DNA from 2 places in the Mesobacillus boroniphilus genome. Region 1 is predicted to be linked to the other one. Evidence: a T-box and tRNA genes for the amino acid it is inferred to sense, from the RefSeq annotation. Region 1 holds a T-box; the other holds one or more tRNA genes.
What was found. A T-box is a leader RNA that pairs with one kind of tRNA and senses whether it is charged. The one in region 1 lies ahead of DYI25_RS11680 (valine--tRNA ligase), so its partner is inferred to be a tRNA-Val.
Positions count from the first base shown of each region.

Region 2: it encodes a tRNA-Val, which carries the amino acid that the T-box ahead of DYI25_RS11680 (valine--tRNA ligase) is inferred to sense. The anticodon was not compared.

Region 1 covers NZ_QTKX01000001.1:2,270,031-2,285,361, forward strand. Annotated here, with positions in the region: gene DYI25_RS11670 (sensor domain-containing diguanylate cyclase) at 1-1,342, opposite strand, end outside; gene DYI25_RS11675 (bifunctional folylpolyglutamate synthase/dihydrofolate synthase) at 1,422-2,735, opposite strand; gene DYI25_RS11680 (valine--tRNA ligase) at 2,808-5,450, opposite strand; T-box leader at 5,496-5,740, opposite strand; gene DYI25_RS11685 (hypothetical protein) at 6,107-6,301, shown strand; gene ysxE (spore coat protein YsxE) at 6,320-7,357, opposite strand; gene spoVID (stage VI sporulation protein D) at 7,704-8,873, opposite strand; gene hemL (glutamate-1-semialdehyde 2,1-aminomutase) at 9,919-11,211, opposite strand; gene hemB (porphobilinogen synthase) at 11,286-12,266, opposite strand; gene DYI25_RS11710 (uroporphyrinogen-III synthase) at 12,263-13,045, opposite strand; gene hemC (hydroxymethylbilane synthase) at 13,042-13,977, opposite strand; gene DYI25_RS11720 (cytochrome c biogenesis protein) at 13,990-14,823, opposite strand; gene hemA (glutamyl-tRNA reductase) at 14,838-15,331, opposite strand, start outside.
Region 2 covers NZ_QTKX01000001.1:329,208-344,538, reverse strand. Annotated here, with positions in the region: gene DYI25_RS01705 (malate synthase G) at 126-2,306, opposite strand; gene DYI25_RS01700 (FAD-linked oxidase C-terminal domain-containing protein) at 2,462-3,928, opposite strand; gene DYI25_RS01695 ((Fe-S)-binding protein) at 3,928-5,286, opposite strand; gene DYI25_RS01690 (FAD-binding oxidoreductase) at 5,289-6,614, opposite strand; gene DYI25_RS22710 (FadR/GntR family transcriptional regulator) at 6,662-7,354, opposite strand; gene DYI25_RS01680 (DUF2515 domain-containing protein) at 7,907-9,007, opposite strand; tRNA gene DYI25_RS01675 (tRNA-Val) at 9,297-9,369, opposite strand; gene DYI25_RS01670 (NUDIX hydrolase) at 9,466-10,086, opposite strand; gene DYI25_RS01665 (hypothetical protein) at 10,214-10,435, shown strand; gene DYI25_RS01660 (TRAP transporter permease) at 10,475-12,415, opposite strand; gene DYI25_RS01655 (DUF1850 domain-containing protein) at 12,420-12,953, opposite strand; gene DYI25_RS01650 (TAXI family TRAP transporter solute-binding subunit) at 13,276-14,274, opposite strand; gene DYI25_RS01645 (alpha/beta hydrolase) at 14,611-15,331, shown strand, end outside.

The DNA.
Region 1 (15,331 bases):
TATCATTGACGGATTTAAAGTGGTCGATGTCGAGCAGGATCAGGGATAGGAGATCTCTTTCTCCTTTTTGTAATTTTCCGAATTCTGAGGATAGCATATTTTCAAAGTAGCGGTAATTGTATAGCCCCGTCAATGCACAGCGTTCACTATATTCCTTCGTTTTCTCGTGGTGTCTTGCATTTTCCACCGCAATCGCAAAGTGCGAACAAAGGATATCAATAATGATCAACTGCGATTTTTCAAAAGCCCTTTTTTTGTTAGCGGCCAGGACAAGGACACCAATGACCTGATTGTTCCTGACGATTGGCACACTAAGGATACTTTCAGCAGCTGGAGGCATATAACCTGAATTTATATGCCTCCATTGTTTTTTCGAATGGAAGAGTACAGGCTTCTTCTCTGCCCATACAAGCCCGCTAATTCCTTTACCTTTTCCTAGAGGCTCGGCAATCGGATCAAGGACTTCCCCAAATTCCACCTTATGTATTAGTTTTAGTTCCTTTTCATCTACTACATCCATAATGTAGGCATAATCAACCGGCAGCATCTCGATCAGCTTTTGAACAAAAAGGTCGAGTACTTCATCAGCTTTCAATCTTTCCGCCAGCTGGTGCCCAATTTCGGCAGCGCTCTGTAAATAATGGTTCACCTTGCCGCTCGAATAATAGAGACTGAGAATGATAGATAGACTCGCAAAAGGAATCCCGACAAATAATAACGAATAATGTTCCATATCACTCAAATATAGTTCGTATAGCACAAACCCAATCGGGAAGGTAATCAAGGTCGTGACGGTTTCCCAGATAAAATCTTTTCCGAAATAAGGTCCCTTCAGTTTTAGGACGACCGCTTGCAGTAATAGTAGACATAGTGTGTTAACCCCATAATTACTGATGCCGTAAACAGTTCCGAGGACATAAGTGTACGGATCCTTTGCCAAATGAGCCCCATGGCTTCCACCCAGGGCATAAAATAGTAGACCGCTCACCAATGATACGATGAAGAACATTAACGAGTTTAAAGGAACCCTGTACATATCAGCCTTTTGGACGCGAAGCCTCATTAACAGGATTAACACAGAAATCTGCATCAGAACCATCTCGATAAAAATCCCATAAGTCAGGAAAACTGCGAGTGATACCCACTGAATCAAGAAGATCGGCGTATTGTTGACCACCATTGGCATTGCAGCCACAACGGCCATCAGGAAAAGAAAGGGAATGACTTCCCATACGCTAACATCAAGGGGTGGATAGACTTGATAGGTCACCCATATCCCGACTGGAACGACCAGCAGCCAGGTAAACCAAATCGAGTTTTTGATTATTGGTGATATTTTCATCTATCCACCTCCTTCTTAGGTAAAAAGTCACGCTTTTTTTAATAGTTTAGCAAAGTTTTTGTCGAATGTCATAATTTTCTTATTTATTTTTCAACACGTTCACGATAATAGGCTTTGCTTCTGATAAAAAGTAAAGAGAGCCTGTAACAATTAGAATTTCATCTTTGTTTAATTCATTTATTTTCATATGAAAAAAGTCTTGATAATCAACTGCGATGTAGTTATTACCTTTATTTCTTCCAACATCCATTAGCTCTTCTGCAGATGCTGCCCGCGGAAAGTCAAATGTCGTGAAAGTCAATTGATCAGCAGCCTCTTCAAGAGTCGCGATCATCTTGTCCAATTTCTTATCTTTAAGAGCCGCAAAAAGGATATTAATCTTTTTATCGGCATATCGAGATTTTATTTCACGTGCCAGCGCATTTATTCCTTCCTCATTGTGTGCTCCATCGATCAGGACTATAGGATTTTCACTTAAAATCTCAAGCCGGCCAGGCCAGTATGCTTGAGTTAGTCCTTTCCTGATGTGCTCCTCCTCGATCATAAAGGAATAGTAGTTTGAAAGGACCTGGCTAGCCATTACAGCACAGGCAGCATTGTCTACCTGATATGAACCGATCATAGTGGTTCTCAGATTCCGAATCTGGCCGAACATGCTGGAAAATGAAAATTCTTCACCACGCTCTAGAGACTCTCTTGAACTTGTAGAAAATTCATCGCACAGATGGTACAGCGGAGACTTGCTTTCAAGCGCTTTTCTTCTGATTACATCCAGTGCTTCGGGCTGCTTCACTCCAGTAATGATGCTTACACCGTTCTTGATTATGCCTGCTTTTTCAAAGGCAATTTCTTCATAGGTATCACCAAGGATTGCCGTGTGATCCAGACCGATGCTAGTGATGACTGAAAGCAGGGGATGAATGACATTGGTCGAATCGAAACGGCCGCCAAGACCTACCTCGTAAATGGCAACATCCACAGGAGACATCTTCGAAAAGTAGTATAAAGACATCGCCGTGATGACTTCGAATTCAGTCGGCCCGCCCAGTTCAGTTTTGTCCAATTCATCTGCAAGAGGCTTGATAACATTTGTCAGCTCAATCAGTTCCTGATCATTGATAGGCTGGCCATTGATGCTGATTCTTTCATTGAATTGCTCAAAGTATGGTGATGTAAAAGTTCCTACTTTATATCCAGCAGCTTGCAGAATGGAACGAAGGAACGTGACAGTGGAGCCTTTTCCATTTGTGCCTCCGACATGAATACTTTTAATCCTTCTTTCGGGATGGTCCAGTCTTTCAAGCATCCATTCCATTCTTGAAAGTCCCGGTTTGATTCCAAGTCTCAGTCTTGCATGGATCCAATCAATTGCTTTTTCATATGTATCAAACATCTAACACACCTCAATTCAAGATGAAGACGAACCAATACTGGTTCGCCTTCAAATTTTGATGTTTTATTGTAATTAGTTTCTCAATTCGTTGATGCGCGCTTCGACTGCTGCACGTTTTTCAGAGTAGTCTTTTTCCTTTGCGCGCTCCTCTTCGATGACTTTCTCGGGAGCCTTCTTAACGAAGCCTTCGTTTGCCAGCTTCTTCTGTACGCGTTCTACTTCTTTATCAAGCTTCTCTTTTTCCTTTTGAAGGCGGGCGATTTCTTCATCAATGTTAATAAGGCCTTCAAGTGGCATAATGATTTCAAGTCCTGTCGCAACTGATGTCATTGCTTTTTCTGGAGCGTTGACTTCAAGCCCGATTTCAAGATTTTCCGGATTACAGAAGCGAACGATGTAGCCACGGTTATTTTCAAGCATGCTTAACGTCTTTTCATCCTTCGCCTTCAGGAACATATCAACCTTTTTGCTAAGAGGAGTGTTCACCTCAGAGCGAATATTCCTTACTGCACGGATCACTTCAACAAGCAGCTTCATATCGTCTGCAGCTTGTTTATCAGTCAAAGCAGCATCAACCTGCGGCCAGCTTGCAACTGTGATGGACTCTCCCTTGTGAGGAAGGTTCTGCCAGATTTCTTCCGTAATGAACGGCATGAATGGGTGAAGCAGGCGCATCGTGTTATCAAGAACATATGCAAGAACAGATCTAGTTGTCTTCTTAGCCGCTTCATCTTCACCGTATAGCGGAAGCTTCGCCATTTCGATATACCAGTCACACAGGTCATCCCAGATGAAGTTGTATAGCGCTCGGCCAACTTCACCAAATTCATAGCGGTCAGACAATCTTGTCACAGTCTCGATTGTTTCATTCAATCTTGTCAGAATCCACTTGTCGGCAACAGATTTCTCGCCGCTCAAATCGATTTCCTCATATTTCAGGCCGTCCATGTTCATCAACGCAAAACGGGATGCATTCCAGATTTTATTGGCAAAGTTCCAGGTCGCTTCAACCTTCTCCGTACTGTAACGAAGGTCCTGCCCCGGTGAGCTTCCTGTTGTCAGGAAGTAGCGGAGTGAGTCGGCACCATACTGGTCGATGACATCCATCGGATCAACACCGTTGCCTAGTGACTTACTCATTTTGCGGCCATCTTCTGCGCGAACGAGTCCGTGGATCAGTACATCCTTGAATGGACGCTGTCCAGTGAATTCAAGCCCCTGGAAAATCATTCTTGAAACCCAGAAGAAGATGATATCATAGCCTGTTACAAGTGCATCAGTTGGATAATGTCTCTTGTAATCAGCTGCTTCTTCATTTGGCCAGCCCATCGTCGAGAATGGCCATAGGGCCGAGCTGAACCAGGTGTCAAGAACGTCATTGTCCTGTTCCCAGTTTTCAGGGTCTTCAGGCGGCTCGTGGTCAACATAAACTTCGCCTGTTTCTTTATGGTACCACGCCGGGATACGGTGTCCCCACCACAACTGGCGGGAAATACACCAGTCGCGGATATTTTCCATCCAGCGCATATATGTGTTTTCAAAACGGTCTGGTACGAAGTTAACCTTCTCTTCCTTGCTCTGCAGGGCGATGGCTTCGTCAGCAAGCGGCTGCATTTTAACGAACCATTGAGTTGATAGATATGGCTCGACTACTGCTCCGCTTCGCTCAGAATGTCCAACAGAATGCATATGCTCTTCAATCTTGAATAGAACGCCTTCATCCTGAAGATCCTTGACGATTTGCTTGCGGCATTCAAAACGGTCCATTCCATTGTACTTGCCTGCTCTTGCATTCATTGAGCCGTCCTCGTTCATAACAAGGACACGTTCAAGATTGTGGCGGTTTCCGATCTCGAAGTCGTTAGGATCATGTGCAGGCGTGATTTTAACTGCCCCAGAACCGAATTCCATATCGACATAATCATCGCCAACAATCGGAATCTCACGGCCAACGATTGGAAGGATGACGGTTTTGCCGATCAGGTGCTTATAGCGGTCATCTTCTGGGTGAACTGCAACCGCAGTATCGCCAAGCATCGTTTCCGGTCTTGTCGTTGCGATTTCGATATGGCCGCTGCCATCTGCCAGTGGATATCTCATATGGTAGAAAGCACCCTGGACATCTTTATGGATAACCTCAATATCAGAAAGGGCTGTTTTTGCAGCAGGGTCCCAGTTGATGATGTACTCCCCGCGGTAAATCAGTCCTTTGCGATATAAAGATACGAATACTTCTTTTACAGCCTTGGATAGGCCTTCATCCAATGTGAAGCGCTCGCGGCTGTAGTCTAGTCCTAGGCCAAGCTTTGACCACTGCTTGCGGATATGCTGTGCATATTCCTCTTTCCACTTCCATGATTCTTCTAGGAACTTTTCACGGCCCAGTTCGTAGCGATTGATGCCTTGGCTGCGCAGTTTTTCATCAACCTTTGCCTGTGTCGCGATGCCCGCATGGTCCATTCCTGGGAGCCATAATACGTCATATCCCTGCATGCGTTTCATTCGTGTCAGGATATCCTGAAGCGCTGTATCCCACGCATGACCAAGATGCAACTTTCCAGTTACGTTTGGCGGCGGGATGACAATTGTATAAGGCTTTTTCGTTTCATCGTCCTTCGCTTCGAAAAACTTACCTTTGATCCACCATTCATAACGTCCTTGCTCGATTGAAGACGGATCGTATTTAGTCGGCATAGACAAATTCTCTTCCATCATTTTTCCTCCATTCATTTCCTGAAAAATAAAAAACTCCATTCGCCATAAAAGGACGAATGGAGTTTGTTCGCGGTACCACCTTTTTTCCCAGCAACGGTAAAAACTGAGTTCTGCTGCTGGCTCAAATACGGATAACGGTTCTTCACCGTCGCCTGTTACTAAGAGAAATCCGTTCCCAGGCGATGCTCAAGGGCGACCTTCCATGGTTCCGGCTTAGAAGTCCTCCCAGCTAATGGACTCCCTCTCTTGAAGCTGGCTGCTCATGTACTCTTCCCTGTCAAAGCTTTGCTTTATTATGTGTTTTGTATACTAGATATACTACCCAAAAAAGTGGATTGACGTCAATCATCATTTCCTATTTTTTATTAATTTATACTTTTTACGCCTCGATGTGTGAACAATACGCACATTTTGGGCCAATCACTCATAGAATGAAGATAAGCGCAAGCGCCTTGGTCAGCCACGACAAGCGCTGGAGGACCGACCGGTGAAGTCGTTCTTTGACTTCATTGGCAGGACCGAAGCGTCTCGAGGAGTTAGGAGCCACAGCTAGACAAGCGACTCGAGGGGCTAGGCGCTGGAGCTGGACAATTCTCGAAGTGAATAAATACTTTTTGATTTTATAAAGGGATACCTGATTGTTTGGAGGGATGGCGATGAAGAGACGAAGGTATAATCCTTATACACTCCCGAAGTGGGCCAGGACGGCGCGTGCGGTCTGTGCTCAGCTCATTATTCCTTTTTGTGTGTTCCAGGGAATCCGAACCCTGTTTTTTCCGTCGACATTTGATGTATTCTTGCTATCAATTTTCATCTTGATTGCACTGGCAATAAAATTTGAAATGATTTAAGGAGCCCTAGAGCATCTTTTAGCTCTGGGCTCCTTCTTGTTTTGCCTGCTCCTTTTGCTTCTCCAGTTCGTCGATTTTGGTCACTACATAACCTGTATTGCTCAAGAGCCAGTACTGGCGCTGAAGTTTTTGGACAAACTTCCTTTCATCCACTTCCGCTTTGCGCTGATGATACGTTTCAGCGACGCGGATGATTCCTGAGGGAAAGGCAAGATAGCTCATGAATAATTGCATTTCATCCTCCCGGAATGGAAAATACTTCAGATATACATAAATCCAGTCGATTATTTCATCTCCGTATTGGGGCTGGGTCTTCAGGGATCTTGCTAAAAACGGCAATAAGTCCTGGATGGGCGACCCCTGCCTCGCCTTCTCGAAATTGATAAAATACCCGTATCCTCTTTCATCGAACAGGAAGTGTTCAGAAGAAACTTTTCCGTGAAGCGTTACAGTCCTCGTTTTCTTTTGCTCCTTCGTTTTTTCATTCCATGTTTCAAGTTTCTGTTTGGCAAACTGGATTGCCTGGTGGATTTGGATGTAATACAGGCAGAATGTCAGCTCAAACGGGGACATATACACCCTGTTTTCACAGCTTTCAAGGAATCCATTTATGAACTCTTCTTCCTTTTCCCATTCCTTTAACGTTTGTTCATAATGCTCTTGCTTAACTTCCGAGCTGATTTCCAGTTCTTTGACTGACAAGGTATGCATCCTCGCCAATTCCCTGAATAATTGTTGGTGTCTTTGTGTTTGGTCCTCCCTTGTCTCATTCGGCATCCAGGGCATTAAATAATACAGGGACTTATTGTGCAAAACTGCATATCTTCCATCGTTTGCCGGATATACTGGAACAATCCTGTTATAGCCTTTTTGATAAAGATTTTGTATATGCTTGATAAAATCCGTACCCTCATACGGATGGATTTTCTTTAGAGCGAATGTCCCTGATTTCGTATAGACTTTTTTTACTTTGCCGAAATCCTCTGCAAAATACGGTTCAATAGGATACTGCTTTAACACTGCAGATTCTTCTTTCAAAAAATTGCGATCATCCATCGGATCTCGCCTACTTTCTGGACATCAATATGAATAAACAGAGCTGGGCAGGTGTTAGACACCTGCCCATAGTAAAAGCTATAGCAATCCCAGCCAGCAGCGAAGCCAGCCCTGACAACCAGCCTCCTTTTGGACAAGGCGTTGCTACAAAGAAAAGCGTAAGCGCCTTGGTCACCCCGACAAGAGTTGCCCGACTATAACGCCACGTCCTGTGGCTGCCAGGTCTGCACATCCTGTGCCTCAGAGGCCCAGACAGTGAAGTCGTTCTTTGACTTCATCGGCAGGACCGAAACGCTCGAGGGGCTTGGCGCTGGAGCAAAAATTTTATACTTTCTTGTGAAAAATATTAGGAATGGTGAACGACTACTCCAGGAACATATAACACCTGACCTTCGTGGACCTCATGGTCAATACTCAAATGATTCACCCGTAGAAGCTGCTGGACAGGTACATCATAGCGTTCAGAGATCGATTGAAGTGAATCGCCTTGCTGAACAATGCACACTCTTATTTTGGCAACTTCTGTTTCTTCTTCCTTCCTCGCCAAAAACTCTGCAATCGAAATGCCTTTTTTCATATTTGGCTTTTTCTTCTTCAATAATGGGGAAGATGAGCTTTCCGGAGATTCCTCCATTTCAGCAGGCATATTTTCTGCCTCTGGCTGGTCTTCTACCTCCAGTTCCACCTGCTCTTCTTCGACCTCTGCAACAGGCTCCGGCTCACCTCTGAAGTCACTTAAAGCATACTCCGGCACTTGTTGCGGTTCTCTTTGCTCTTGCAGCTCAGGTTCAGATCCTTCTTCAGCATCAGCCGCTTTCTTTGCTTCTGCCCTGAATGGCGCATACAATTCTTCTTCGTAGGAACCTTGCTCTTCCTGTTCATTTAATGCTTCATTTTGCTGGACAAACGAATAGGCAGGAGCTTCCGGGAAGTCTAGTTCAGCACTATCTTCTGTGTTATAGCTATCAGTTTCTGCATCTGTATCGGCTTCTGTTTCAACCGCAACTTCTGCAGTAGCTTCCTCACGGTAACTGACCTCCAGTTCCTCCGCCTCTTCACTGTCAGCTTCCTGATCAGCTTCATGCTGTTGTTCGCCGTATAAGCCAGTGATGGCAAGATCTGCGTTCAGCTTCAGGCGGTCTTTTTCCGGAAAAACATAATCAAATCCTTCTACTTGAATATCAATGTCATAAATGCTTTCAATCCGGTTTTTAGGGATTGTGATATCCACCGGGAAACGGTGAAGGAATTCATAGACCCCTTCTTCCCTCTCCATGACAGAATGGACGTACTTAAGAGCAGAGAGTTGTTCATCATTCTCTTGCTGCTGTTCATGGCATGTATATTCCCCAGTCAATTCCAGCGATCCGCGAATGGATACATATTGTTCATTTTCCTGGATGGTTATATTCGGATCGAGTGAAATCGAGACAAGCTCCGCGACTTCCTGTCCTCTTTGAAACCACACAGACTCTTCTAATGAAAATCGCAGGCACGATTGATTCCCCTGAGACAAAGCGACTCCTCCTTTCATTCCTTAAACGTAAAATCACTATGTCATTAACACTTTATGAGTCTGTATTTACTTTTATGATAATTTAGAACATAAAATGGAGCTGGTGATGGGAAGATGCACAAATTAATAAGAGAGAATTCTTGCTAAAGGAGTTGCTTGAAGAAATCACAGCAGGGAGAATTCGGACAGGTTTTATGATGATGACAGGATTGTGGTCGAACGACGGGCTACCATCTTAGACTATTTTGTCCGAACCTGATGCTTCTTCGGACAAACTTAAGAGATTACGACTGCCTTTTGTCCGAACCTGAAGCTACTTCGGACAAACTTAAGAGAATACGGCCGCGTTTTGTCCGAACCTGGGGCTACTTCGGACAAAGTTAAGAGAATACGTAGACATTTTGTCCAAACCTCAGGCTACTTCGGACAAACTTAAGAGAATACGGCCGCGTTTTGTCCGAACCTGGGGCTACTTCGGACAAAGTTAAGAGATTCCGACTGCCTTTTGTCCGAACCTGGGGCTACTTCGGACAAACTTAAAAGAATACGTAGACATTTTGTCCAAACCTCAGGCTACTTCGGACAAACTTAAGAGAATACGGCCGCGTTTTGTCCGAACCTGGGACTACTTCGGACAAACTTAAGAGATTACGACTGCCTTTTGTCCGAACCTGGGGCTACTTCGGACAAAGTTAAGAAATTACGACTGCCTTTTGTTCAAACCTGGGGCTACTTCGGACAAAGTTAAAAGAATACGTAGACATTTTGTCCAAACCTCAGGCTACTTCGGACAAATTTAAGAGAATACGGCCGCGTTTTGTCCGAACCTGGGGCTACTTCGGACAAAGTTAAGAAATTACGACTGCCTTTTGTCCAAACCTGGGGCTACTTCAGACAAAGTTAAAAGAATACGTACGCATTTTGTCCAAACCCGGACCTACTTCAAACAAACATACTTAAGAGATTACGCCCGCCTTTTGTCCCCCCGCCTCCCTAACACCCTCACCCAACAAAAAACACTCCCCAATAGGAGAGTGTCATATCATTATTTATTCTGCAGCTTGGAGAATGCCTTCTCTGCTGCTTCGATTGTTTTTTGCAGGTCTTCGTCTGTGTGTGCTGTTGATAAGAATAATCCTTCGAACTGTGATGGTGGCAGGAATACTCCTTCGTTTGCCATTTCACGGTAGTATGCTGCAAAGAATTCAAGATTCGATTGTTTAGCTACCTCATAGTTGATAACATTTTCATTTGTGAAGAAGATGCCGATCATGGATCCTGCACGGTTGATTGTGTGCGGAATTCCGTATTTCTCCGCCGCAGCCTTAAGTCCATTTTCAAGGATATCGGCTTTGCGTTCAAACTCTTTGTATGATTCCGGCGTTAGCTGCTTCAATGTTTCCAGTCCAGCTGTCATCGCAAGCGGGTTGCCTGATAGCGTCCCTGCCTGGTAAATCGGACCGCTTGGAGCGATTTGCTCCATGATTTCTCTCTTGCCGCCGTATGCGCCTACTGGAAGGCCTCCGCCTATGACCTTGCCAAGGCAAGTAAGGTCAGGTGTTACATTGTAATAGCCTTGTGCACAGTTATACCCTACGCGGAAGCCTGTCATAACCTCGTCAAAAATCAATACTGTTCCATACTGAGTAGTGATTTCGCGAAGTCCCTCAAGGAATCCTTTAACAGGTGGTACAACACCCATATTCCCAGCTACTGGTTCTACGATCACGCCGGCAATATCATCACCATACTGTTCAAATGCGAAACGGACGCTCTCAAGATCGTTGTATGGTACTGTAATCGTGTTCTTGGCAACTCCCTCAGGAACACCAGGGCTGTCAGGCAAACCAAGCGTGGCGACGCCTGAGCCAGCTTTTATAAGCAATGAGTCACCATGTCCATGGTAGCAGCCTTCAAACTTAAGGATTTTGTTTCTGCCTGTATACCCACGGGCAAGGCGTAATGCACTCATCGTTGCCTCAGTTCCCGAAGATACCATTCTTACCATCTCAATTGAAGGCACACGGTCAATGACTAATTGTGCAAGTTCGTTCTCAACAACTGTCGGTGCACCGAAGCTTGTCCCAAGCTCCGCTACTTTCTTGATTCCCTCAACGACCTTGTCGTTCGTGTGGCCAAGGATCAGTGGTCCCCATGATAATACATAATCAATATATTCATTGCCATCGATGTCATAGATTTTTGAACCCTTCCCTTTTTCCATGAAGATAGGATCCATATTGACAGACTTGAATGCGCGGACGGGACTGTTTACTCCTCCAGGCAATAGTTCTTTCGCTTCTTTAAAAGCTGCAATCGATTTATCATATGAGCGCATACTATCCCTCATTTCTATTTTATTGGCTCCGTGCCTCTCAAGATACCTCGAATATGCGCAGAGCCTTTTAAATATTATTGTTCCTTCAGCCAGCGTGCTGCATCCTTGGCATGATAAGTGATGATCAGGTCTGATCCGGCACGCTTCATTCCTGTCAGCATTTCCATCACGATGCTCTTTTCGTCAACCCAGCCGTTTTGAGCTGCTGCTTTGACCATTGAGTACTCACCGCTCACATTATAGATGACGACAGGCAGGTTGAAGTTGTTTTTCACATCACGGACGATGTCAAGGTATGGCATGCCCGGTTTGACGATCAGGAAATCTGCGCCTTCCATAACATCTGATTCAGCTTCACGCATAGCTTCGATGCGGTTTGCCGGATCCATCTGGTAGGATTTGCGGTCGCCAAATTGCGGCGTGCTTTCTGCTGCTTCGCGGAAAGGACCGTAAAATGCAGAAGAATATTTTACAGCATAGGACATGATTGGAACATCATGGTATCCTGCTTCATCCAAAGCAAAACGGATCGCTGTGACAAAACCGTCCATCATGTTTGATGGTGCGATGATATCCGCGCCTGCTTGTGCCTGGCTGACAGCCGTCTTTCCTAACAGCTCAAGAGAAGGGTCGTTAAGAACTTTGCCATCCTCAATTACGCCGCAGTGGCCATGGCTTGTGTATTCACAAAGGCAAGTATCGGCAATGACGACCATATCAGGAAAAGCCTTTTTGATGACCCGGATCGCTTCCTGCAAAATTCCGTGGTCATGATAAGCCTGACAGCCTACTTCATCTTTTTCGTTCGGAACGCCGAAAAGCAGCACAGATTTAATGCCCAGAGATTCCACTTCAGTGATTTCTTCTTTTAGGTTATCAAGGGATAATTGATAGACTCCCGGCATTGAAGAAACTTCGTTTTTTACATTTTCTCCTTCAACGACAAAAAGCGGATAGATTAAGTCTTCCGTGCGAAGATAGTTTTCACGTACAAGTGCGCGCATATTCGCTGTCTGACGAAGACGGCGATGGCGGCTGAATTCAAGGTGTTTCATAGATTACCCTCCATTTTTATATAGTTGGCAACACTTTTCAGCATCTCTTCGACGGTGTATTTTTCCGGCATGGCATGGACCTTCAATCCCCACTCCTCTGCCTTCCTTTTTGTAACAGGACCGATGCATGAAACGATGCAATGTTCCAGCTTTTCTCTCAAATTATTTTCCTCAACGATTTTCATAAAATGATCAATCGTAGATGGGCTTGTAAATGTAAGTATATCAAGACTTTCTTCAGTTAGCATCTTAACGAGCTTGACTTTGCTTTCTTCCGGCAAGAAGGTTTCATAGATAATGATTTCATCGACGACAGCTCCCTTTTCCTTCAGTGCTGCAGAGATATAATCCCTGGCCAGGTTCCCTTTTGGAATCAGGATCCTCTCGCTCTGATTGACATAAGGTAAGAACTCATCGACAAATCCTTCTGCAACATACTTCTCTGGAACAAAGTCTACCTTTTCTCCCAAGGCTTCAACGATCTCTTTTGTTTTTTCGCCAATTACTGCAATTTTAGGCAGAGAAGCCCTGTTCTTTTTAATGAATGAATAAAAAGTTTCTACTGTCACATTGCTAGTAAAGATAATCCAATCGTATGTATGTAAATTCTTAAGTTTATTAAGTAGAATTTCAGAAGCTGCAACCGCTTTAAAGGCAATAAGAGGGATCTCCACCGGAATCCCTCCATTTCTAGCAACTAATTCGGTGAAAGGCTTCGCGTGAGCCTTTCCCCTTGGAATCATGACCGTTTTATTTTGCAGCGAATGCGCTGGAATCATTCACTATCAAGCTCCTGTTTTACCTTGTCGATCAAGTCTTTTGCTCCCTGGCTGATCAGCTTGTCAGCTGCAAGCTCTCCCAGCTCCTCAGGATTTGTTCCTGTAACCTGTTCCTTAAAAATTAACTTTCCATCAGGCGAGCCAACCAGTGCTGTCAACACGATTTCTTCCTGATCATTGAGATATGCATATCCAGCAATCGGTACCTGGCAGCCGCCTTCCATCTTGTGTAGGAATGCTCTTTCGGCTCTGACTGTTGCACTTGTTTCAGCGGAAGTGAACTTTTCAAGCAGCTGAAGAAGCTCTTCATCATCGCCGCGACACTCGATTGAAAGTGCTCCCTGACCGACAGCAGGTACACAAATATCTTCATCAATGAACTCGGTAACGATATCACTAGCCCATCCCATGCGCTTCAAACCGGCAGCAGCAAGGATAATACCATCATAGTCTTCAGTTTCCAGCTTAGCGATCCTAGTATCGATATTTCCTCGTATCCACTTCATTTCAAGGTCAGGGCGCTGAGCCAACAGTTGGGCGCTCCTGCGAAGGCTGCTAGTTCCAATCACAGATCCCGGTTTTAATTCTTTAAAAGGAACGTGATCGTTGGATATCAGCACATCACGGTGGTCTTCCCTCTCTGGGATTGCCCCGATTACTAGTCCATCTGGAAGTACTGCAGGCATATCCTTCATGCTATGGACAGCCATATCAATCTCTTTGTCGAGCATAGCCTGTTCGATTTCTTTTACGAAAAGACCTTTTCCTCCGACCTTTGATAAAGTCACATCAAGAATTTTATCTCCTTTTGTGACGATTTCCTTTACTTCAAACTCAAAAGGAGCACCTAATTTTTTCAGCTGCTCGATTACCCAATTTGTTTGTGTCAATGCTAGCTTACTCCGTCTGGAGCCAACGATAATTTTTCTCATGACAGCCTCCTATTATTGATACCAAAAATGGAAAGATGATAATTTTCCGAAAAGGAAAAAGTTGATTAATACAATCAGGAACGATGCAACATTCCATAAGGCAAGCGCTTTTCCATACAATTCTCTTCCAACCCTTAAATAAAGGTAAATGCTATATACTGCGAGAACGATGAATGAACCTATCAGCTTGGCATCATACCAGGCAAGGTCTGGTACCTTGATCCACGCCCACTGCAAACCCAGGATAAGGCTCAATATCAGCATTGGCACTCCGATGACATTCAATATGTATGACCAATAATCTAGTTTCGTCAGGTCGGTGATCCTCCATAACAGCTTACCCCACTTTTTCCGCTTTAAAAGGTCATATTGAATGAGGTATAGCAATGAAAAGACAAATGAGATGGAGAATGCCCCGTACGACAGGATCGCCATGGTGATATGAATGAGCAGAAGTTCCGATATTAACTGCTCCGACATGACATATGAATCATATTGCACTGGCGCGAATGTATGGATTCCCATGATTATAAACCCAAGTATATTAGTAAAAAAAACGATGAAATCTACTTTTAATAGTTTGTTGATTGCCAGAGAAAGCGTAACCAGCACCCATGCATAAAAGTAAAGCCCTTCAAAAAGGGTCAAGACTGGGAACCGGCCTTGGTCGACCATGTAATAAAGCAGGAAAATAGTCTGGAATCCCCAAACAAATGCAAGTAACCAGAAGGCAATTTTGTTCGCCCTCCGGTTACTGTTAAGAAAATCGATAAAGTATAAAAGCACGCTGGCCGCATAAATCACAATGGTTATTTCATGGAGACGTGTAATATAAAGTTCACCCATGGGCACTACCTCTCTTACGGCTGAAAAGAAGCCTGAGGCGAAGGAACTTTTACCGGCTTGGTTTCAGCTGTTTTCATTCCTTCTTGTTCAGCGACGAGCTGTTCAATATTGAAAATCTTCACGAATAGATCGAGTGCTTCATCTGCATCAGGACCAGCTGCAAGCTCTTTCGCCTGAAGGACTGGATCTTTTAGGAGCTGGTTGATGATGCTCTTTGTATGCTTGTTAAGAACTTTTATATCACGATCAGATAGATGTGGCAGTTTTCGTTCGATACTGTTCATCGTCTCTTCCTGGATTGCAAGCGCCTTTACCCTCAATGCAGAAATGACCGGAACGACACCAAGCGTATTAAGCCACTGTTTGAATTGGACTATCTCACTTTCAATCATGATAAGAATTTTCTCTGCTGCCTTCTGGCGTTCCTGCAGATTTGCTTCAACAATGCCCTCTAGATCATCGATATCATAAAGAAATACATTTTCTAAAGTCGCAATTTCCGGATCAA
Region 2 (15,331 bases), 1.9 Mb from region 1:
AAAATATCTAGTTATGTATGTCAGCCATAGTTTTTATTTCTTGCCAGGCTCGTAAATTGGTCTGCACTTTTAATATTGATACAGGGGCACTCTAATTCGAATTAGAATGCCCCTGTGAAATGGATTTAGTTTTTCACAGCATACTTCGCTTTCGCTTCCTGTCGACGGCGATGAAGGATTGGTTCTGTATAGCCATTTGGCTGCTCATAACCGAGGAAGACTAGGTCGCACGCAGCCTGGAAGGCTACCGAGTTGTCAAAATCCTCAGCCATTGGACGATAGGAAGGATCCAGTTCATTTTGCTTATCAACAACTTTTGCCATTCGCTTTAAAGTCTCCATCACTTGCTCTTTTGTACAAACTCCATGGTGAAGCCAGTTTGCCATATGCTGGCTGGAAATCCTTAATGTTGCTCTGTCTTCCATCAACCCTACATCGTTGATGTCAGGAACCTTGGAGCAGCCGATTCCCGACTCCACCCAGCGGACTACATAACCGAGGATTCCCTGTGCATTATTATCAAGCTCTTCCTGGATTTCCTCTTCCGTCCACTGCGGGTTTTCAGCAACAGGGATTTGAAGAATTTCATCCCGGTAATCCTTTGATTCGCCTGCCAGCTCATTCTGTACTTCAAACACATCAACCTGGTGGTAGTGCAGTGCGTGCAATGTCGCAGCAGTTGGAGATGGCACCCATGCCGTATTGGCTCCCGCCTCTAAGTGGCCAATCTTTTGCTCAAGCATTGGTCCCATTAAATCAGGCATTGCCCACATTCCTTTTCCGATTTGAGCATGTCCCTGGAATCCAACATCAAGGCCTGTTGCAACATTGGACTTTTCATAAGCCTGGAGCCATACGGATGATTTCATATCATTTTTGCGGACCATTGGGCCGGCTTCCATTGAAGTATGCATCTCATCTCCAGTACGGTCCAGGAATCCAGTGTTTATGAATACAACCCTGTCTTTTACCTCACGGATACAAGCTTTAAGGTTAAGAGTTGTTCGGCGTTCTTCATCCATTACACCAATTTTAAGAGTATGGCGCTCCAAACCGACTAAATCCTCTGTCCGGTCAAACAACTCATTAGCAAATGCAACTTCCGTTGAACCGTGCATCTTTGGTTTTACAATATAGACTGAACCCTTGGAGGAATTCTGGTAATTTGTATTTCCAATAACGGAATGCTTTGCGATCAAGCTTGTAAACACTGTATCAAGAATTCCTTCTGGAACCTCATTTCCTTCAGCGTCAAGGATAGCATTGCTCGTCATCAGGTGGCCCACATTGCGCACAAACATAACTGATCGGCCATTAAGAGTAAATTCTTCTCCATTAGGAGCTTTGTACTGGCGATCAGGATTCATTGTCCTGGTCATACTGCGGCTGTTCTTGTTAAATGCCGCAGTAAGATCGCCCTTCTGCAATCCCAGCCAGTTACGGTAAACGACAACTTTATCCTCGGCATCAACTGCTGCCACGGAGTCCTCGCAGTCCATGATTGTTGTCAGTGCTGCTTCAAGGAGGATATCTTTTACCCCAGCCTTATCAGACTTGCCAATCGGATGGTTCTGATCAATCTGGATTTCAAAATGCAAACGGTTATTTTTAAGCAATACTGCCTTTGGCTTTTCTGCATCTCCCTGGTAACCGGCCAATTTTCCCTCTTCCTTTAAACCAGTGGTAGTACCATCGGCCAGAGTAGCAGCAAGCTTTCCATCGACAATGGCATATTTCACCGCGTCTTTATGGGAGCCTTCAGCTAATGGAGCAGCCTGGTCAAGAAAATTCCTGCCATAGGCGATAACTTTATCACCGCGAACCGGGTTGTAACCAAGGCCTTTTTCAGCTCCATTTTCTTCGCTGATGGCATCAGTGCCATAAAGTGCATCATACAGACTTCCCCAACGCGCATTTGCTGCATTGATCGCATAGCGCGCGTTATTTACCGGGACTACTAGCTGCGGACCGGCCTGGAAAGCAACCTCTTCATCAACCGCTTCTGTTGTAACCTGATAATCTTCTGATTCCGGCTCCAGGTAACCGATTTCAGTTAGGAACGATTTGTACTGTTCAAAATTGACATTATCATTGTTTTCCCGATGCCATTCATTCAATTTATCCTGGATTTCATCGCGTACTTTCAAAAGCTCCTTATTTCGGGGAGCCAGATCCTGAACTAAGCTGCCCAAACCAGACCAGAATTGTTCCTGATCCACCTCTGTTCCTGGAAGAACCTCTGAATTGATAAATTCATAGAGTTCTGCTGCTACCTGTAAGTTACCCGCTTTTACATAGTCTGCCATGAGATTTCTTTCCTCCCTTTACCTTTTCTAATTCGAGTGTTGTTTCTTATTACGAAACGCTGTTTCAAAATTTCTTTAAAAAAATCATAGCATGAATTTTGATGATTTTTCAAACTATTTTATGAATATTTTTTTATTTATAATTTTTCTGATATTTATAATATTGAAGCCGCGGCAATTTCCTTCTTTACTTCCACACAACGTCCCGGAGATGGAAAAAGTTTGCCTGCATTCAATAGATTTTTAGGATTGAATACCTGTCTGATTTCTGTTTGCGCCAGGATCTCCTCATCTGTGAATACAAATCGCATTTCTTCCCTTTTCTCAATCCCCACTCCATGTTCACCGGTTATCGTTCCCCCGACATCTGCACATACCTTTAAACACAGGCTCCCAGCTTCAAGAGCTCTCTCTGATTCCCCTGGTTTTCTAGCATCAAACAGAACAAGCGGATGCAGATTGCCATCCCCCGCATGAAAAATATTGGCGATTCTCAGCCCAAATTCTTCACTTATTTCATTGATCCGCTTTAAAACCTCGGGGAGTCTGCTTCTTGGAATTACACCATCCTGTACTAAATAATCAGGTGATATTGCACCCATAGCCCCAAATCCCGTTTTCCGGTTGGCCCACCATCTAGCCCTTTCTTGTTCACTCTGGGCCGCTTTTACTTCACGGACATTGTTGTTATTGCACACCTTCAGGATCTGGTTGATTTGTTCATCAAGTCCAGCAGCAATACCGTCAACTTCTATCAGTAGCACAGCCTCTATGTCCTTTGGATGTCCGACAGGAAATGCGGCTGCTTCGACTCCTTCAATTGCGGTTTTATCCATCATCTCCAGAGCAGCGGGAACAATTCCAGCTGAAATAATGTCTGACACTGCTTTACTGCCATCTGCTACTTTGTCAAAATAGGCCAGCACGGTTTGCTTCCCTTCAGGATTCTTTAAGATCCTCACCGTTATTTTTGTAACGATGCCTAATGTGCCTTCAGAGCCTGTCAATAAACCAAGCAGGTCATAGCCAGGCAGATCAGGGACACCATTTTTTCCAATTTCTGTAATATCCCCATTGGGCAGTACGACCTCAAGTCCAAGAATATGGTTAGTCGTTACACCATATTTCAGACAGTGAGCCCCTCCCGCGTTTTCAGCTACATTGCCGCCGATTGTGCAGCAATACTGGCTGGATGGATCCGGAGCATAGTAATATCCTTTATCTGAAATGGAGTTGGTGAGCTTAAGATTGACAAAACCAGGTTCCACAACTGCACGCCTGTTTTCAAAATCCACACTCAAAAGCTTTTTCATCCGGACCATACTGATGATGACCTCTCTATTCAGCGGAATTGCTCCCCCGCTCAGACCGGTTCCTGCTCCTCTTGCAAGAAATGGAAGGTCATTTTCATGGCAATATTTAACGATTGCAGCGACTTCAGCTGTATTCTTCGGAAAAACGACCATCCTTGGCAGATGCTTATGGAGGGTAAAACCGTCACAATCATAGGCGAGAAGGTCTTCCTTCTCATAAAGAATAGACTTGCGGACCGGGTCATAGCCAACGATTTTAGCGAGATTCAGAACGTGAGGATCCTTCGATTGAATGCCTTTCCTTGCCATCACTTTTCCTCCTTCAGGCTGTCTTCTTTTTGATACGCCCAATCAAGCAGCTGAATCGTATGGACAACTTTTTGGTTTCTTCCATGCTTCTGCACTCCTACTGCCATCTGAAGCATACATCCTGGATTGCCCATCGAGATCATTTCAACATCTTCCGGTACATTCTCCATTTTACTATCAAGGACAGCACCGGCCATATCAGGGTTTGTTATATTATAAATCCCCGCACTTCCGCAGCAGCGGTCAGAGTTAGGCATATGCACCATTTCAACCCCTGGGATATCCAAAAGAATATCACGCGGTTCCTGACGTATCCCCTGTCCATGGGCCAGGTGGCATGCATCATGATAAGTCATCCTGACGTTCATTTCGGCTTTCGGCTTTTCATATCCAGTGTCATGGAGGTATTTAGAAATGTCTTCTACCTTTCGGGAGAATTCTAAAGCCCTGTCATGCCACTCGGGATCGTCACGGAACAGTTCATGGTATTCCTTCAGCATACTTCCGCATCCAGCCGCGTTAACAATGATTTTATCAGCATCCTTAAATGCTTCAATATTTTTCCTTGCAAGCTTCCTTCCTGTTTCCCTGTCACCAGCATGGACATGCAGTGCCCCGCAGCAAGTTTGATTCCGGGGGATGATGACATCGTTGCCATTGCGAGTCAATACATTAATGGTTGCTTCATTGACATCACTGAACATGACGTCCATTACACAGCCAGTCAGCATCGCAACTGCTTGTTTTGTCTCTGTTTTTGCCTTGATCACATCTACATTCTTATATTTTTTACGAACAGGTTCATTGACCTCAGGCATGATTGCTTCCATTTCAACCAGGTGCTTTGGCATAATATTGATCAGCCCAGTTTTCCTGACAGCCTTCTGGATCCCGCTCTTTTGGTAAAATTTCAGCATGCTTCCTAATGAATTCAGGCGATTTTGATGCGGGAACAGCTCTTGAAGGAACATCTTGCTCACAGCACCCTTCCAGCCATCCAATGGCATAGCCTGGCGAATTTGCCCACGGGCTTCTTCAATCAGGCCTCCGACATTGACATCAGCTGGACAAGCAGTTGTACAGGCACGACAGTCAAGACAGGCAAACACAGGATCCATAAATTGTTCATTCACTGTCAACTTTCCTTCAGCAACCGATTTGATCAAGTGCACCCTTCCTCGAGGTGAATGCTGCTCCTGCCCGGTAATTTCATAAGTTGGGCAAGATTCCAGGCACATGCCGCAATGGACACAGTCAGCCCATTTATTTTCATCTGGCAGGTCGCTCCAAAGATAATTTCCTAAAGTTTTAGATTCGCATGCAGGCTCCTGCTTTAAGTCTATCTCTCTTAAACTCACGATTATATCCCCCCAACAAATCGTCCAGGATTCAGGACTCGATTTGGATCAACCTTTGTTTTGATTCCATCCAGAATAAACTGGTGTGCCTGCTTTTCTCCCCATACATTTACCTTTTTGCGCAGTTCAAGAGGCAGATGCTTAACTACAGCATATCCGTCAAGTTCTTCCGCTTTGTCCCTTAATGAATGGATTGCAGAAGGAATATCTTCCTCTGCTCCCCTCAGCACCACCTGGCTCAGTCCATGCCCCAAGCCGCCATGTGCTTCTATCAGGAGATTATGGGAATCCTGAATGACCTGACACTCTTGCAATATTTTGATAACATTCATATTCACAGTGCCAACCTTCAATATTGCTTCTGTTTGATTTTCATCTTTATTCACTGCACTGCTTGGCGCATTTTCATAAAATTCATTCCAGAATGATTTTGCCTCTTCATTATGGAGAATGTCGAGCCTGATTCCATACGGCTTAAGCTTTTGGAAAAAGTCTTCCTGGTACTTTACGGAGTTTTCCACATCCTCAAAGCTGACCGCAAGTGTGTAAACCTTTTCATTTAAGAGTTTTGCTGATAAGGATGGATTGATCAGCTCCAGAGCAACTGGTTCAATTACGGTATCCAGGAGTTTTACTGCAAAAGTCCTTGCATCTTCGAGACTTTCTTCAGGAAACTTAAGAAGTAAAAGGCTTTCATATTTTGCTATAGGTCGAAGCTTTAATGTGATTTCAGAGATTACACCCAGAGTACCCATTGCCCCGATATACAACTTGTTCATATCATAGCCTGCAACATTCTTTACTACTTTTCCTCCTGATCGGATGACAGTGCCGTCGGGATAAACAAGCCTCAGTCCAATAACTGCATCACGAGCCGATCCATAACCAAGACGTTTTGGACCGCTGTCATTTGCTGAAATAATTCCTCCAATTGACGCCTTGGCAGGGAGAAATGGATCAAGGGCGATCTTTTGACTGAATTCCAGCAGGTAATCCTGGATTTCCTTAAAGGGAGTACCCGGTTTAACTGTAAGCGTCATATCCCCGGGAACATGCTCGACAATGCCTTTGTAGTTTGACAGTGACAACAGAAGATCAGCACTTTCGGTTGTTCCCCCATAACCTCTTTTTGTTCCTCCGCCAATGACGTTTACTTTTTTGCCTGTTTCATTGGCATATTTTAATAGATTCGCAATTTCCTCCTCAGTATTCGGAAATACCGTTAACACCCCTCCATTACCAAAAGGATTCTTATCGTCTCCAGATTCCAATATTTGAGTTTCAGGAAAAAAAGTTTTTATCTCCGTTAAAAGCCCGGCGGTAATCATGGCAGCCCTCCAACTGTTTCTAATTAAGAAACAAAGAAATTTGTATTTTAAGCATTTAAAACCGAACTTGTTTTAAGTAAATCTTCTACATAATCAAGATGTTCCTGCATCAATTGCTTTGCCATTGCAGGCTTTTTATTTTGAAGCATTTGATAAATCCGGTTGTGCTGGTCGGTGATCTCTTCAAAAACTTCCCTGTCCTCTTTAATAAATTGATGAAATCCGATCATCGTTTTTTGCATGGATGCTGAAATGAATTCCAGGAGTTGGATAAGGATTTCATTACCGGCAGCTCTGGCTATGGCCAGATGGAAATTATAATCAGCCTCCCAGCTATTATCATCGCCTCCAGAAAGCAACGCATCCATCAGCTCCAAATCAGCCTCGGAACGATTCTCCGCAGCAATTTCTGCGATACCAGGCTCAAGCAATTTCCTGACCTGAAAAAGCTGGCTGATGTCTTCTGAACTAGGAAGCAAAAGATGGTTGTTAAATAACCTTCCGGAATCGAACTTGCATATGTAGGTACCTTCCCCCTGCTTCACGGTAACGGCACCCTTCCCTTTCAGGGTGGTAATAGCGTCCCGTACCGCTGAACGCCCAACTCCGAACATGTCACAAAGTTCACGGACAGACGGAAGTTTTTCTCCTGGAAGAAATGTCCCTGCTTCAATCATTTTCTCGATTTGCTCCGTAACCGACTCAGACACTTTTTTATTTAAAATCTTCTCTACCTTCACAACATCACCCCCTCCTCATCAGATATCACATATCTGATATGTGTCATACTTAAATATATTTAATCATTAAAATATGTGCGAATCAACAAAATAGTTTGAAAATATTAAAAAATCAAATTTATTAGTTTTCAGGTTATTTCTTTCGATCAATCACCTTAAAAGAATATAAGTAAGAACAAAAAGCGCAAGCGCCTCGTTCAGCGCCGACAAGCGCTGCCGGCCTTATAGCGCCACGTCCTCGCTTTCGGTCGTGCGATGAATCGCTCCGATGCATTCCTAGTCCTATGGCTGGCGGGTTTTGAACATCGTGTGCCACGGAGGGCCTGACGGTCAAGTCGTTCTTTGACTTCATTGGCAGGACACCGAAGCGACTCGAGGGGCTAGGCGCTGGAGCTGGATTAAGACCCCATACATGTAGTTATCCACAACTAGATAATTTTATAATTTCCTAAACAATGAAAAAGGATAGGGTCTATTCCCTATCCTTTCTATGTCATACCTATATCCCATTTAGAAATATCAGCCTATATCATTAATTACTATTTTAATGTTTTAATCAAGAATCGAAATAATCTTTTTCGCAAAAGCAGCAAGCTCTAACCTCTCAAGTGTTTGACAATAGTCAAATTCAATATTTCCAATCGAAGGATCATCTAACCCGTCAAGATACTCCAATACATTAAAATCACTAAACCATTCCCCTCCCTCGGCTTCAGGATGTTTAACGTTTTTCCATACATTTTGAAGTGTAGGGCTATAGATCTTTCTTGCCCCGGGTTTTAGCTTACATGAACTCAATTTAATTTGATATTTCAGCCCTGGGATTCCCTCATGCACATCGTTAAATATATGAGGCCAGTAATCTTTTCTTGAACCCGAATGAGGATGTGCCATTGCCCACTCTTCTACCTTATTCAATATCTCTTTATCAAAAAGGATGGCATAAAGTCTCTTTCCTAATTGGATTCGTTCGTCCAATGATTCAAACTGGTTCACTGTCTGGCCAGCCAGTTTAGTCACACCATAGTCATTGTAGGGGAAAAGAATTTGATTGAAGGACAAAAAATCCTGTAGTTCAAACTCCAGGGTACTGAATACATCTTTGATATAGTTCTGATTTTGAATGACTCTATTTTCGATATAGTTCTGTTCATTGATAATCAGGCCAATTGTGAGCAGAGATGAATTTGAAGATTTCCAGTAATATTCCCAAATCGTCTCAATAAAGATGGAAACATTAAAGTGGGGAAGCAGCCTGAATAACGGTTTTTTCCTTTTAACACTTTCTTCATAAATCAGCAGCTGTGGATAGGCATCATGGAAAATAAGCCAATTCCCTCGTTCCAGGAATGAAAAAAAGGAGCTTTTTTCTTTTTTAGATAACAGCCTTGTTAAAAGCTCTGCTTTTAAATCCGTCATGTTCCATCCGCCATTCCGGGAGACCATATGGGCCAGGAAAGCCCACTGGATTTCCGGGTGCTTTTTATAAAAATCAAGATACGCTTTCGTTCTAGTAATATTGTTCTTGTTTAGTTCCTCGGTTTTAAACTTGATCTCTTGTATGATTTTTCTCTCTGTTTCAGAGGGGTTTTTAGCCAATGTCACTTTTTGCTTTCTCAGCAAACTTTCTTTTAGTACTTCAATAGACGACATTACTTTTCTATTAAAAAAGAATATTGTCCCTTCCCCCTTTTTTCTTAAGGTCTAGATAAGAAGTGTAATTTATATAAAATAAAAAGTTCCTCTTCCATTCTATTGCAGTTTTATTTAATAAATGAGCCAATCACTCAAGAAAGACAGTACCTGCCCGCTAATCTTTTTGATACACCACAAGCGGTAATGCTCAATAAGCAAATACCGCCAAAATTTGATGTGAAACAATAACTATTCAACAAACAAAAAAAGCTTCAATCCTTATGAAAAGGATTGAAGCTTTTTAGTATGATTCCTACTGGGTTCGAACCAGCGACCTCTACCCTGTCAAGGTAGCGCTCTCCCAGCTGAGCTAAGGAATCGTTATCCAGTTTGTCCTGTTTTTAACGAGGACATTTATTAATATATACCGGAATGATTGTAATGTCAATATAATTTTCGTGCAAAAATATCCTAATCTATAATTTTTTAATTGCCTCAATTACACTTTCTATATATGTATTTTCATGAGGAACAAAATCATTCTTGGTCACAATCATGCTATGTAATTTCTTTTCATTATCCCCGCTTACCAGAAAACCTTCTACTATTACTTTCTGTACCTTACCAAACCATAAATTTTCAAAATCAGTCAGTTCTGCCATCATGATCCCCGAGACCTCTTCTGTTTGCAGACTGTAATTATCGAAAGATTGATGTTGATCATACAAAAAAACATGACATAATTCGTTATCGATGAATCCAGGACTGTTCAATGAATCTTTGATAATCCCTAACGAATGCAAATCCTCCAGGGCCAAGTCAATCCCAAGCTCCTCTTTCACTTCTCTTAAGCCATCCACATGACTTTCATTTGCAAGAATATGCCCCGCTGCCGTAATATCCAACAGATTGGGATAATCATTCTTAACTGAACTGCGGACTTGAAAGAAAAGATAGTCCTTGTTGCCTATCCTCTCTGTTAACCAGCAATGAAAGGTTTCATGCCAATGTCCTGCTTTATGTACTTCCGACCTCGTTTCGATTCCTATCCAGTTTCCCTGTTGATCAAAAACCTTAAGCAATTCATTCTCCATCATTACACCTCCTTTCTAAATTATACCATATTTCTCTTCGCAAGATCACGAACAAACGTTCTAAAAAAGATTGAATAAAGAACTAATGTTCGGGTATAATAAGATTAGAAAATATAAGGAGTGAGAGCGCATGAATGCCCTTCTGGAAAAATCGCTTAGTGAAAACCTTCCTGTGGAGATGATTTATCTTGCAGCAAATAACCAAATTACCCAACGGCGGATTATCGTAAAAGAAATGCATGAACGTTATTTTAAAGCTTTCTGTTTTCTCAGAAAAGCAGACCGCCTGTTCAAAAAGGAAAACATACTTTCAGTTATGCCTGAAAAACGCAAGCTTCTTAAATCAAGCTAAAAAAAGAAGCCCTTTAGTAAGGACTCCTTTTACATTTTATTAATTTGCTGCCTTTGGTTTCACTGATTCTTTATCCTTGATCATCAATTGAAGTGCAACAAGCAGGACAAAAAGACCGAGACCGATTATGTCTGTCATACCCTCTGGGTAAATCAGCATAATACCTCCTACAATTCCCAGCACTCTTTCCCACCAGTACAATTTCCTCAGCCAGTAACCGATTATGCCAGCACCAATTGCCAGCATACCTGAAATAGCTGTGAATACCACCCAAATTAATTCTGTCCAGGTTGTATTGATCATCAGGAGTTCAGGAGATAACACGAACATATAAGGTATGATAAAAGCGGCGATCGCCAGCTTGGCCGAATTCACACCAGTACGCAGCGGTTCCCCACCGGAAACTCCTGCCGCCGCAAATGCCGCCAGCGCAACCGGAGGCGTGATATCCGCAATAATACCGAAATAGAAAACAAATAAGTGAGCCGATAAATCTGGAACACCCAACAGGATAATCGCCGGTGCAGCGATTGTTGATGTGATAACATAGTTAGCCGTGGTTGGCGAACCCATGCCTAAAACGATTGCTGCAAGCATCGTCAACATCAAAGTTGGAATCAAGTAACCTCCTGAAAGATCGAGCAAGCCATTTGCAAGCTTCAAGCCAAGGCCAGTCTTAGTAACTACTCCAACAATGATACCTGCAGCAGCTGTAGCTGCCGCTACTCCAAGGGCTGTCCTCGCACCATCAACAAGTGCATCGATCGCGTCTTTGAACCCGATTCTCGTTTCTTTACTGAACGCACTGACAATGACGGTCGATAGAATTGACCATAATGCAGCACGCATGATACTCATACCGCTTACCATCAATATAATAACAATCAGGATAGGCAAGAGCAGATAAATCTTTTTAAGTACTTCTTTTCGATTAGGCATTTCTTCATCGGATAAACCTCTCAGGCCGATCCTTTTCGCCTCAAAGTGCGTCATGATCCAGATACCAGTAAAATATAATAATGCCGGAATGGTCGCTGCCTTGGCAATATCCCAATAAGTTATTCCGCCGCCGATGAATTCAACCATCAGGAATGCTGCCGCTCCCATGATTGGAGGCATTAGCTGCCCTCCAGTTGATGCCGCAGCTTCTACGGCACCCGCGAATTCTTTGCGGTAGCCAAGCTTTTTCATCATCGGGATCGTAAATGAACCCGATGTAACTACGTTAGCCACTGAGCTTCCACTGATTGTTCCTTGCAGGGCGCTGGAAAAAATTGCAACCTTGGCTGGTCCACCAGTACTTTTGCCCGCAACGGCTACTGCGAGGTCATTGAAATATTGACCCACACCCGTTTTTACAAGGAATGCACCGAACAACAGGAACAGGAATATGAATGTTGACGATACACCTAGAGGAGTTCCTAAAATCCCCTCAGTCGTAAAGAACATTGTTTGGACGAGTGATTCCAGGTCGAGACCCCTGTGCGCCAAGAATCCTGGCATATAAGGTCCATAAAGGGCATAAGCCATGAATAAACCTGCAATAATCATGATCGGCAAGCCAACCGTCCTTCTTGTCGCTTCCAGGACCAGGAGGATAGCGGCAATACCAATGTAGAAATCTGTTGGTGTCAAACGGCCGACACGATTAACGAGTTCGTCGATCATCAATGGCCAATAGGCTCCGACAGCAACAGCAATCACAGCCAATAGGAGATCGTACCATGCCACCTTTTTTTCCTTAAGATTCTTCTTCCTTGCCGGAAACAGCAAGAAGATCAGTGCCAGAGCGAATCCCAGGTGGATAGAACGCTGCAGTTGGGCAGTTAGTATCCCAAATATAGAGGTGTATAGCTGGAATACTGAGAAAGCCAGAAGCCCGAAGAAAACAACCCATCCCATCTTGCCTGCCAATTTTCTAGTTGCGGCCTCAGGATCATATTTCTCCAGAAGCTCTTGTTGTTTTTCTTGAGATACCATTTCTTCATTTGTCGTCAAGGATATTCACTCCTTCCAATTGCTTCAATAAACTAATTGCCTCAATCTTTATCCGCACCCGTGAGCCTGGCTCAATCGACTTTGACAACGGGTACGTTATGTCTTCATAAATCAGGGTGTGGTTTGCCCGGACTTGGCCCAGCCGCAAATCAAATTGTGCAAATTCCCTGGTCATATTTGTTATATAGTACTTGCCATCCTTCATTTCAAAGTTCTCACCATCTGCAATTTCTGATGGCATACCGATAGCAAAATCTTCATACTCCAATTCGTATTGTCTGATTTTATGGGTTTCAGTAACTTTGTAGCTTTCAATTACATCCGACAGATGGATTGAATGCTTATACTTTATTTTAAAGGTTTCCCCTGCATTAATTGGTACATAGCAGAGTATATCATTATTTTCAGGTGTAAGAAAAACTAGAGCTTGTTTGTAAGGGATATTGATTACGATCATTGATAAAAAAATGATGAGGGTTAACAGAACGAAGAATTTTGATTTAATCCAGTTTATTTTCATAACACTTGCCTCGCCTGTCCAATTTCTCCGATGGAGTACTTTCTAATGTTTGCGCATTGATTGTTTCTATTTGTAGTTAACGTGCCTAATGTATCCTGACAGCCTTGGCTCTTTTCTTACTCCCCTTAACAGACAATGCGTTATGAATCGTCGGTGAGAAAGCATAACGCGTCTTCTTATAACAGTAAAAAATAGACCGGTTGGAAGTTCGGTCTATCCTGCCTGGGTTCTCACCCGTGTGGTCAGCCTCTTCAGCTTTTTGTGAAAAGATGATTGACCGGACATTGCCCTCATTGGACATTGTCCGGCCATGTTCATATTATTACTGAGCTGCCTTGATACCTTTTTCATCATAGTACTTCTGGGCACCTGGGTGGACGTCAATGCCCACACCGTTAAGTGCATTTTCAGGCTTGATTTGCTTAGCTTTAGCATGTGTTACCTGATCAAGATTCTCAAAAATTGACTTTGTAATGTCATAAACGAGCTCGTCAGATAAATCAGCTTTTACGACAAGCATCGCAAGAACTGCAACTGTTGGCACGTCAGAACCCAGTTTATATGTTCCAGAAGGAACTGCTTCTTTTGCATAGTATGGATACTTTGCGATAAGCTCTTCAGCTTTGTCAGCTTCAATTGGTACAATAACAACCTTTTCTGTTGCGGAAAGCTCTTCTACAGCAGCTGTAGGTGTTCCGGCTGTTACGAAAGCCGCATCGATGTTGCCATCTTTGATACCGTTTACTGACTCATCAAAGCTCAGGTCCTGCTTTTGGATATCATCAAGTGAAAGACCGTGAACTTCAAGAATTTGTTCAGCATTCGCTGCCGTACCTGAACCTGGTGCACCGATTGAGACCTTTTTGCCTTTAAGATCTTCTACTGATTTGATTCCTGAGTTTTCTGTTGTTACGATTTGGATCGTTTCAGGATACAATGTTCCGATTGCTTTGATATTATCAATTTTGTTTCCATCAAACATTAACTTTCCTTCTGTTGCGTAGGAAGCAATGTCAGTTTGGGTGAATGCGATTTCACCTTTATTGTCCTTAATGCTCTGCATGTTTTCTGCAGAAGCTCCTGTTGTTTCAGCATTTGTGCTAACGCCTGTAGCATCAGAGACAATTTTGGCAAATGATCCGCCCAATGGGAAGTATGTACCACCTGTACCGCCAGTAAGGATGCTCATGTATTTTGGTTTTTCTTCAGTTTGTCCTTCTTCGCCGCCCTTTTCGTCAGAGCCGCCTCCGCCACATGCAGCCAGTACCATTGAAAGAACCAGCATCAAGGCTGTGAACAAAAGAAACTTTCTTTTTTTCATCAAAAATCCCCCTTATAGAAATAGAATTGTTCCACATAATCTTACCATAAGACTTCACGCAATTGTCAAACATGTTACTTACTCACCATCTTTCTTTTCCGATACAAATAGATTGCCATAAAAGATTTTTCAAAATACATATGCTAAAATCATTTTGATGGCAAAAGAAGATAATAATATCAGGCTCTCTTCGCAGTGAATGTTGTCTTCTTACCTGTACTTCCCTGCATTCCTAAAAGGTTCGGATCTCTTTTCGAGGAGCTTCTGTACCGGGTAAGTTGTGCAAACAACAAAGTTTGCGGAAAGAGCCTTGTATAAAGATATGGAGGTAAATTAATGGATTTTCCGATGGGCAAAATTGAAGAAATCACACTTCAAAGCAAGGAACTTGGAGAAGAAGTGACCATGCTGGTATACTTACCTGCCAACTATTCTCCATTATATAAATATTCATTACTTATCGCACAGGATGGCAGGGACTATTTCCAATTGGGCCGTATCGGAAGAATTGCAGACGAGCTCCTTGGCAAAAAGGAAATTGAAAACGTCATCATCGTAGGAATACCATATGAATCTGTCGAGGATAGAAGGCGCAAGTATCATCCAAAAGGAGAGCAGCACCAAGCCTATATTCGTTTTCTGGCTCATGAGCTTGTACCATATTTAGACGAACAATATCCTACCTATCAAATGGGAATGGGCCGCGCACTGATTGGCGATTCACTCGCAGCTACAGTTTCCTTGCTAGCAGCGCTTCAGTATCCGCACACATTTGGAAAAGTACTGCTTCAGTCACCTTATGTAAATGAGGAAGTATTTTCGGCAGTGAAGGACTTCCGTCAACCTGAATTGCTCCATATTTACCATACTGTTGGAGATCAAGAAACTGTCGTAAAAACGGCCTCTTCCAAAAACAAAGACTTTTTAACGCCTAACCGGGAGCTTTCGAAGATTTTCAAAGAAAGAGGCTATGGTTATTTTTATGATGAGTTCAACGGCAACCATACATGGACTTATTGGCAGCCAGACCTCAAACGGGCAATAAGACAAGTGTTTT